DNA from 3 places in the Saccharibacillus sp. WB 17 genome. Region 2 is predicted to be linked to each of the others. Evidence: riboswitches for the same ligand, from Rfam matches in the RefSeq annotation. Region 2 holds a riboswitch; each other region holds the start of a gene.
What was found. Region 2 has a riboswitch for cyclic di-AMP ahead of FTE24_RS01915 (ubiquitin-like domain-containing protein). Riboswitches for the same ligand answer to the same signal wherever they lie in the genome.
Positions count from the first base shown of each region.

Region 1: it holds a riboswitch for cyclic di-AMP, as region 2 does, so the genes downstream of both, FTE24_RS16475 (C40 family peptidase) here and FTE24_RS01915 (ubiquitin-like domain-containing protein) in region 2, are expected to answer to the same signal.
Region 3: it holds a riboswitch for cyclic di-AMP, as region 2 does, so the genes downstream of both, secG (preprotein translocase subunit SecG) here and FTE24_RS01915 (ubiquitin-like domain-containing protein) in region 2, are expected to answer to the same signal.

Region 1 is NZ_VPFK02000029.1:151,270-154,544, reverse strand. It holds gene FTE24_RS16480 (ATP-binding cassette domain-containing protein) at 1-591, opposite strand, end outside; gene FTE24_RS16475 (C40 family peptidase) at 1,059-1,529, opposite strand; cyclic di-AMP (ydaO/yuaA leader) riboswitch at 1,531-1,669, opposite strand; gene FTE24_RS16470 (aspartyl-phosphate phosphatase Spo0E family protein) at 2,020-2,175, shown strand; gene FTE24_RS16465 (CYTH domain-containing protein) at 2,349-2,846, shown strand; gene FTE24_RS16460 (NifU N-terminal domain-containing protein) at 2,943-3,221, shown strand.
Region 2 is NZ_VPFK02000006.1:11,966-15,240, forward strand. It holds gene FTE24_RS01910 (TatD family hydrolase) at 35-805, shown strand; cyclic di-AMP (ydaO/yuaA leader) riboswitch at 1,004-1,242, shown strand; gene FTE24_RS01915 (ubiquitin-like domain-containing protein) at 1,632-3,059, shown strand; gene rnmV (ribonuclease M5) at 3,191-3,275, shown strand, end outside.
Region 3 is NZ_VPFK02000042.1:49,363-52,637, reverse strand. It holds gene rnr (ribonuclease R) at 1-1,315, opposite strand, end outside; gene secG (preprotein translocase subunit SecG) at 1,562-1,795, opposite strand; cyclic di-AMP (ydaO/yuaA leader) riboswitch at 2,231-2,402, opposite strand; gene murI (glutamate racemase) at 3,009-3,275, opposite strand, start outside.

The DNA.
Region 1 (3,275 bases), on a different contig from region 2:
GCCGCGCACGGAATACCGGGACAGGCTCTCCTGGCTCGCCAGCAGCGAAGCCTTGATGGAATACAGGAAGCGCAGCAGCAGGCGGGTCAACAAGAACACGACCGCGTAACCGGCCGCGATGACGAGCATGATACCGGGACTGTAAAAGCCGATGAACAGAAGGCTGAACAGCAGCGTCGGCAGCAGCTCGTGCAGGATACGCAGGTAAAAGCCGTACACGATGCCCGCTCCGGCCTGCGCTCCGTTCTCGATGCTCTGGATCAGCTCGCCCGTGCCCAGATCGCGATAGGCGCGGTAATCCATGTTCGAGAGGCGGGCGAGCGCCAGCAGCTTGAGCTTCTCGGTGAGGCCGCGCGGCAGCTGCGTCTGCGGGTACTCCGCCGCGTAGTTCAGCAGGGCGCACGCGCCGAGCAGCACGCCGTAGAGCAGCAGCAGGCTGCCTAACTCGCCGAGACCGGAGGGGAGCGAGATCCGGTCGATCAGTCGTTGAAACGTATGAATGCCGTAAGCCGAAGCGAACTGCAGGGCGAAGCCGAGCAGCACGTACAGCACGATTTGTTTTTTGAACAGGGACACGCTATTTTTTAACACACCAAAAACCGCCTTTCAAAAGGGAATGAGTCGCTGCGGACGCAGCAAAAAGAGAAGGTTCCATGCAGCATCGTTGTCGTAAAACCAAGGGATGCGATCAGAGGGCAGAGAACCCCCTTGATAGCCGGTACGCGTTTTGATCCGGCCCGATCCTTAGCTACTTCGAACGATGCGGCAGAACATTCTCCTCGTCACCCCATTTGGAAAGATGGGTCCACTATAGCAAAAAAAGCCCGTTAGGGCAAAACCGAAAAAAAGTTCAAAAAAAGTTCGCAAGAAATGCAACCAAATCGACGGCCTGTCCGTCTATGTAGTATCTGATTAAAAGGAACGGTCCCCGGAGACGATAAAACCCGTTCCCCGGCTCGTGCGCCGGAAGGAACGGGTTAATGGAAGATGTTGATTGAAGCGAATATGGGTGTGATGGATATGAGAGAGTTGATGAAGACGAAGACGTGCGGAGAAAATCAGCTCTGAACCATTTGACCGTAAGACCAGTCGCTTGTTACGCGCTTGGCGGTCACGTAGCGTTTGCCCCAATACGAATTGGACAGGCTTGCGATGCTGACGCCTTTGCTGCTCGAAGAATTGGCAAACTTGCCGTTGCCTACGTAGAAGCCGACGTGCGAAATTCCGCGTCCCGTCGTGTTGAAGAAGACGAGATCCCCTACGCGGAGATTGGACTTGGATACGGTCGTGCCTTGCTGAGCCTGGCTTGCAGCCGTACGGGCCAGCGAAACGCCGAACTTTTTGAAAATATATCGGGTGAATCCGGAACAATCGAAACCTGAGGTCGTCGTGCCGCCGTATTTGTAAGGCGTGCCCGAGACTTGACTTACTGCGGCGTTAAGTGGTGCGGAGCTGGCGGCATATGTACTTGTGGCCCCCGACGTAAACAAAATGGCTGCTCCCAATACGGAAATGACAAGCTTCTTCAAAAATTTTTCCCCCTGATGCCTACGGAGTTAGCTAAGGGCTCGGTGGTAGGAATTTCCCTATACTCCCTCTGAAACAAGAATAATTCACCCGAAATGGTTCCCCCGTTTTCTTGCGTTAAGAAATTCGGCATTTATTAATATTTTGTAACTATTGATACTCTACCTTACTGACTATCGGTTTGTCAAACGCTCCTTTAAAACACAAAAAACTTATCGACATCGCATGATTATAACAGGCTGAAAACGAAACACAAGTGACAAATTTGTAATTATTGCTGGGAAAAACGCACGTATTTGTTACAATTGGCGGTACGGAAGGCTTCGCAAAGCCCGAACGTACAGCGTTGGATATTTCTTTTTCGGCAGTTTCGCCCTGTTCGACAATAGCTGCGCGCAAAAAAGTTTATTTAAAATGTTGGGATTTTATCTCTTGGATTGGTGCTGTTTTACCGATTTATGGTATAGAGGACTCGAGCGGGAGGGCCTGGAGATGAACAACAAAGATATTCAAGATGAGATGGAACGCCAGCGTCGAATTCTCCACCAGTTGGCCGACGAGTACGGTTTCCTCGATCAGCGCGTGCTGATGCAGTCGCAGAAGCTGGACGAATGGTTGAACGAATACGAACGCTACAAAAACGCATGACGGTTCATGTGAAGTTTTTTTATGAAAACGCTTGCCTGCTTACTGCTCTATTCAAGCGCGTAGCCTACGCGCTTTTTTGCGTTTGCCGTTAAATCGCCGTCTTGGCTTTCGGGAGCCCGATCTTTCGGGGTATACTTATAGAAGAAAATACGGGCATACGAGGAGGAAGCCGCATGGCAACGGAAATCGAACGCAAATTTTTGTTGGATCGCACGCCGGAAGAACTGATCGCCGCCGGATCGTTCCAGCGCCGCTCGCAGCAGACGATCGAGCAGACTTACCTGGCGCTGGACGAGCAGCAGGAGGTGCGCGTGCGCAGAATGGTCGACGCCGATACGGGCGAGGTCGAATATACGCATACGTTCAAGCAGGGCAACGGCATGAGCCGCGAAGAGATCGAATACTCCATTACCGAGAGCATCTACGGCCAGCTGTTCCGGGCTTCGGGAGCGGTGCCGCTGACGAAGACCCGGACGACGGGGGAATGGAACGGCTTCACGGTCGAACTGGACCGGTACGAACAGCTTGACCTGACGGTGGCCGAAGTCGAATTCGACTCGCTCGAAGAGGCGCAGGCGTTCTCTCCGCCCGATTGGTTCGGCGAAGATATCAGTTCCAAGCGCGAATACAGCAACAAAAAAGTGTGGAAAGAACTGCAAAACCGCGCTTGAGGCCCGGCCGCTTCGAAAGAGTCGGCGCCGCAGGGCGGCCATATGTTACAATAGAGCCAATTCGTCCGCTTTCCGGCGGACAAATTTACGAAAGAGGTGAGGACTATCACGGTTCAAATTCATGTTCAACAAACGCCTAATCCCAATTCGGTTCGGGTCGGAGCGGATTCCGTCCTGTTCGAAGGTCCGAAAAGCACGTCGGTCAAAGCGGGAGAGCCGAGCGAGCATCCGCTGGCTGCGGCGCTCGTCGAAATCGACGGCGTGGACAACATTTTCGGCATGCGCGACTTCGTAACGGTCAGCAAACTGCCGGACGCGAGCTGGGACGATATCCTGCCCCAGGTCGAAGAAGCGTTCCGACGCGTATATCCATAGGATGCAGGTTTCGCTTGCCGAAGCCTTGATATCCTGATCGACGAACGTCTCCTC
Region 2 (3,275 bases):
CGGCAGCCTATTTTTATGAAAAGGAGAGATCATTATGTTATTTGATACTCATACTCATATGGACGCGCCGGAATTCGAAGCGGACCGGGACGAAGCGATGGCTCGGGCCGTCGAAGCGGGCGTGACCCGGATGGTCAATATCGGCTTCAACCGCGAGACCATTCCGACGACGCTTGCGCTGGCCGACAAGTACCCGTTCGTCTACGCGGCGATCGGCTGGCATCCCGTCGATGCGATCGATATGCGGGAAGGCGACCTGGAATGGATCGAATCGCTGTGCGCTCACGAGAAAGTGGTGGCGATCGGCGAGATCGGGCTCGATTACCACTGGGACAAATCGCCCAAAGACGTTCAGCAGCGGGTGCTGCGGGAGCAAATCGCGCTGGCGAAACGGGTCAAGCTGCCGATCGTGATCCATAACCGTGAAGCCCACGAAGACACGCTCCGAATCCTCAAGGAAGAAAACGCTTCGGAAGTCGGCGGCATCATGCATGCGTTCTCCGGCAGCTGGGAAACAGCCAAAATCTGCCTCGATCTGGGCTTCCATCTCTCGTTCGGCGGGCCGGTCACTTTCAAGAACGCCAAGCAGCCTAAAGAGGTGCTCGAGAAGACGCCGATGGACCGGCTGCTGATCGAGACGGATGCGCCGTATTTGACGCCGCATCCGTACCGCGGAAAACGCAACGAGACGGCTTACGTTCGTCTCGTCGCAGAGACGGCTGCCCAGCTAAAAGGAATTTCTCTGGAAGAAATTGCCGAACAGACAATGAAAAATGCGAATAAACTTTTTGGTATCGGTTCTTAAAGAGAGCAAATGCAGTGAAAAGAAGAGTATTTACGAGATATTAATCTCTTAGGTCCAAAAAAGGGCAGAAGATTACAAACTTTTAACCTTTTACTCTGAAATACGTCAAAACGAGCGGCTTTACAAACGCCTGCGAAAAAAGCTATTATCTTGTCAGTGATTAATCCGGCCGTATGTTCGGTTAATCCGACAAATTCATGTACCGTCTCGCTGAATCTTCGTCAGGAATGACGAAGAACGGGGGAACCCGAAGCGGTCTGCCGATTATGATTTCCGAACTTACCGTTCGGTGAAAGCAGCCCGTGGTCGATTCCTTTTCAACTGGGTCTACGGGGTGAATTGGAGGTCTTCTCGCCATGAGCGGAAGAACCGACATAGGACGACTCTCTTCGTCCGAACCCGACAGCTAACCTCGTAAGCGCACAATAAGAGAGAGGCAGCCACGCGCCTTATGTTTTCCTCAGATCGTCAACTTGTCGATTTTATAAGAGGGAAGCCCGCGGAAGAGTCCTCTTAAGTTTTCTTGAGCCGCTCTTTCCACAGGCTTCTTTTGTTTTATGGCAGTTCTGCCGGAGGGAACAGCGTACATAAGTGTGGGATTCAAGGCTGAGCTTTTAGACTGGGATGAACGTAGAGACGTGTTCTCCGATCGGAATCGGGAGGAACATACGGGAAGCACGCTTTTTGCGCTGCCCGTTTCTACGAAAAAATAGCAAGTAGTCGCGTCAATTTTTCTATGTATGCACTTGACGGCGGGGCTATGGAGGAGGACGGAAGAGTGGGAATTTTCACCAAAGAAGACACCCATGGTTCACGATCATCCAGCATGACTTACGCTTGGCGTTGGAAACGCCAGAACGGGCTTCAAATTTTGGGTGTCGCACTATTCGTCGTCGCAGTCGTGACGATGGTACTGCTCGGACTGTATGCACAGGCCGAGAAGCATATTGTGCTGATCGTAGACGGAAAAGAACAAGCGGTAAGCACGCATAAAGGCAGCCTTCAGGAACTGCTGGACGAGCATTCGCTCAGCCTGAAGCCTCAAGACGACGTATCGATGGCGCTCGGCGCTTCGGTTCAGGACGGCGATCGCATTGCGATCACGACGGCCGTACCCGTCACCTTGACGATCGACGAGAAAAGCCAGAAGCGCTTCACGACCGAGAAAACGGTAGCCGCGGCGCTCGCAAGCTGGGACGTCGAGCTCGGCCAATTCGATAAAATCTCGGTACCGGTCAGCTCCCCCGTCCAAAACGGCGGAGCGGTGAACATCACCACGGCCGTACCGGTCACCGTATCTGTCGACGGCAAAAGCAAGCAGGCCTATACCGCCGAGAAAACGGTAGCCGCCGCGCTTGAAGGATGGGAAATCCCGTTCAGCACGCACGACAAGATCTCCGTACCGCTGAGCGCCGCCGTCGAAGCGGACAGCAAGATCGCGATCACGACCGCCATTCCGATCAACCTGACGGTAGGCGGAGAATCGCAAAAGACCCTGACGACCGAAAGAACGGTTGAAGGCGCGCTGTCCGCGATGGACATCGAGCTAGGCGAACACGACAAAGTGTATCCGGGCGCTACGGCTCCATTGACGGAGAACGCCGACGTATCCGTGTATCGCATCAACAAGTTTACGGCCGATCAGGAAGTTAAAGTTCCGTACAAGACGATCGAAAAAGAAGACTCCTCGCTGCTGAAAGGCAAAACCAAAACGGTCCAGGCCGGCGTCGAAGGCGTCGTGGTCCACAAGGTCGAAAAGGTATATCAAGACGGAGAATTCGTAACCAAGTACGTCGTCGACAAAAAAGTCAAAACCGAAAAGCAGGACAAGATCATCGCCGTCGGCACGAAAGAGCCGGTCGTCGAGAAGACGTTTGAGCCGGCAGCCGCCGCCAAACCGTCGGCCAAAGCGGCCTCCGTCAAGTCTTCCTCGTCCGCCAAAGGATTCGAATATAAAACCGTGCTGACCGGTGTGGCCGCTACCGCTTATTCTTCGGAAGAACCGGGAATCGGAACACGCACCGCAACGGGCACGACCGTGACCGAAGGTCGTACGATCGCCGTCGATCCGAACGTGATTCCGCTCGGATGGTGGGTCTATATCGAAGGATACGGATACCGCAAAGCGGAAGACACCGGCAGCGCGATCAAAGGCAAGAAAATCGACATGTACTACGACAGCCTCGGAGCTGCGCTGAACTTCGGCCGCAAATCCGGTCTGACGATTTACGTAATCGGACCGAACAAGCCGTAACGAAGTTTGTTTCCGAAGCGGGCGTTTACGCTGACGGCCGCCGGATGCTATAATCAACCGTATAGGAAACGAAACCGAAGAAGAGGAGGTTCTCCTCTTCTTTTTGTTATGAGAGCCAAAGGAGCGGACACATGATCAGAGAAATGATTGTCGTGGAAGGGCGCGACGATACGGTCGCGATCAAGCGGGCGGTCGACGCGGACACGATCGAGACCG
Region 3 (3,275 bases), on a different contig from region 2:
GCGTCACGATGTCGATCGCTTTGCCCTGGTCGTCGAGCAGCACTTTGGCTTCTTCGAAGTCGAAATCGACCGCGCCGCGCTTCATGCGGCGTCCGTTCAGCTTGAGCGCCAGCTCCTGCATCGTGCGGAACGTGTCGGCCAGATAGCCGTAACGCTCCTGCAGTTCCGGATCTTCTTCTTCGAGCATGCGGCGCACGTTTTTGTACGTCATGCGCTCGACCGTCTTGATCACGCTTTTGAAAATATCGTAGCGAACGAGCTTCATCGACGCGTCGAATTCCATCTCGCACGACAGCGTCAGACGGTCCACGCGCGGATTCAGGCTGCAGATGCCGTTGGACAGGCGCGGCGGCAGCATCGGAATGACCCGGTCCACCAAATACACGCTGCTGCCCCGGTTATACGCTTCCTGATCGAGCTGGGAGTTTTCTTTGACATAATAGCCGACGTCCGCGATATGCACGCCGAGCACGTAGTTGCCGTTCTCGAGGCGTTCCACGTTGACCGCGTCGTCCAGGTCTTTGGCGTCTTCGCCGTCGATCGTGACAATCTGCTTGCCGCGCAGGTCGCGCCGGCCCTGGCTGTTGATCTCTTCGTCGGAGATCGTCTCCGGCGCCTGCTGCGCTTCTTCGAGCACTTCGTCCGGGAAAGACTCCGGCAGCTGGTGCTTGCGGATGATCGACAGGATGTCGACGCCCGGGTCGCTGTTATAGCCCAGCACTTCGATAACTTCGCCCTGGGCCGCCGCGCGGCCTTCCGGGTAGGCGATAATGCTCACGACGACCTTCTGGCCGTTCAGCGCGCTTCCGGACCGTCCGGCCGGGATAAAGATGTCGCGCGTGATGCGCTTGTCGTCCGGAAGCACGAAGCCGAACGATTCCTCGTCCTGGTACGTGCCGACGATCTGCGTCACGGCGCGCTTGACGACCCGCACCACTTCGCCTTCCATGCGTCCGTTCGAAGAACGGCGCGACGCGATGCGAATCAGCACCGTATCGCCGTTCATCGCGCTCAGCATGTCGTTCGCGTTAATGTATACGTCCGCGTGTTCGCGATCCTCGGGAATCAGGAAACCGAAGCCCTTGGCATGCGTTTGCAAACGTCCGCGCAGCAAATCCATACGTTCCGGTACGCCATAGCACTGGGTACGCGTCAGTACGATCTTGCCTTCTTCTTCAAGTCCGTTGAGCATGTTCATAAACTCCCGAAACTGTTCCGCATCGTCGATGCCGAAATGTTGCTCCAGTTCCTGGTGCGTCATCGGCTTGTAGGCGCTCTCGCGCATAAAGCCCAGCAGCATATCTTCCGTTATCATGGTTATCACCTCAAAATGGCTCCGGCTGCCTACAGACCGCCCGATCGGCTGCAGATCGCGAATGCTCGATTTTTTCTTCTACATTCTCTATTATACGTTAAAAGTACCCGCGCTGGCGCATGCTTAATCCTTGCTTGCTTTTTCGTGCGCATTTATTTGAATATATACAAAAAAAAGCCCTCGTCTCCCTTGAATCCAAGGATCAACGAAGGCTTCCCGGGCAGTCCAACCGCCCCGATCGCCGGGTTAGTTGGTCAGAGCCGTAGTCAACAACGCCATGATTACGAATCCGGCACCCAGTACGACGGTCGTGCGCTCAAGCACCAAGTCCATGCCGCGAGCTTTGCTTTTGCCGAACAGATGCTCCGCACCGCCGGAAATTGCGCCGGCCAAGCCTGCGCTTTTGCCTTTTTGCAGCAGTACGACCGTGATCACACCGACAGCAAAGATCAAGAGAACTACCTTCAGAAAGATTTCCATGTCGTTTAACCTCCTAAGCGTAAGCCGCGTATCCTGTATCGATTGAATCAGAGTTTCTAAAATGGAAAACAGCATTTTCAGTCTACCATAGTTCTCGGTATTTGACAATCGACCAAGGGCAGACCGGATGCGGAAAAGAATGGGCGATCCCTGCAAGCGGACGTTAAGAAGCCGCGCGGCGGCTGGATCTCCCGCGGCGCGGCTTCGGTTCATTTGACGGTATGGGGACGTACGGCCCTGACAAGCTCGCGCTTAACGGCGCTGCTCTTTGGCTTGGACCGTACGGTCGGTCCAGAGAATGTATCCCGCGGATACGGCCGTAAGGACCAGAATGGCCATGATGATCATGGCATCCGACATGCTTTTTCCTCCTCTGCTGATGTGGCTCCGGTGTGACGTGCGAGAATGGCCTGGTTTTCGAAAGATGCGAAAAAGGTCACCTCTCCTGCTCTGCTTACGAGGTTAGCTGACGGATTGGGACGCAAGAGTCGCCCCGCCTGCCGCAGATCCGGCGTACCGGAGAGCGTCAGGCTTCACCCCATGAGCGCCTGTGCGGCGTCTCGATCGGTTCCCCCGTTTTTATCGAAAAATTCAGCAGTCTAATCTGGGTCTTCGTGTTCGAGTGACGAATCTCATCATCCTTTCCGAAAAGTGGGCGGCATGCCGGAACGTTCGATGTGCCAAGCTTCGAAAGTCCGGGAAGAAGCGGCATTTCCCCTGCGCCTCGCGCGGTCATATGCAGCTTTTATGAACCGTATCTTAACCCCTTCTGACACCTCGTGTAAAGGATGAACCTGAGCGTTTTTTGCGGGTTTGGGCGTTAAAAGCTGACATTGGAATCTCCCACGAAGCCGGATCTTTCCTTTTCGCGGAAAACCTCCCGTTTGCTCGATTTAGCTCTGAAAATGCGGCTGAAAAAGCAGCCTGCGGCACTTTGCCGGAGCTTGATGGGCCGTTTAGGTCGAAAAGCGGATTTTGTTACCGTTTTCATATGTGGAAACGAAGTCGTTTTGAGCAACCTGCCCGGCCTTGCGGGACGTTCGTTCGGAGCGGGATTTGCCCTGTGCGGGCGCGAGAAAAAAGCCTGAGACGAGTCGCAGGCTTCGAAGATCGGAAAGGCGGATCGCACGTCCACGCAGCTTCCGTGAAGGCTCCGACCGTACGCGGCGGGAGCTTTTTGCCGGTTTTTTCGGGTTCTTTTCCTATTCAAAACTCAAAGCGTCACGCCGTTCAGAATCCCCCAAGCGCGCTCAAGCTTGGCCTGATAGGCCGGATCGTCCGCAGAGTTCATGAACCGCACGCGCCCGCTTCCGCCGCCGGCCAGCCCGCGCTCTTCGAGAACGCGCGCCACTCTCCGCACCGTGCCGGCGCTTCCGTCGATGACCCGGATGTGCGGCGGCAGGATCTGTTCCAGCAGCTCCGTATAATACGGGTAATGCGTGCAGCCGAGCACCAGCGTGCCGTAGCGGCTCAGGTCGAA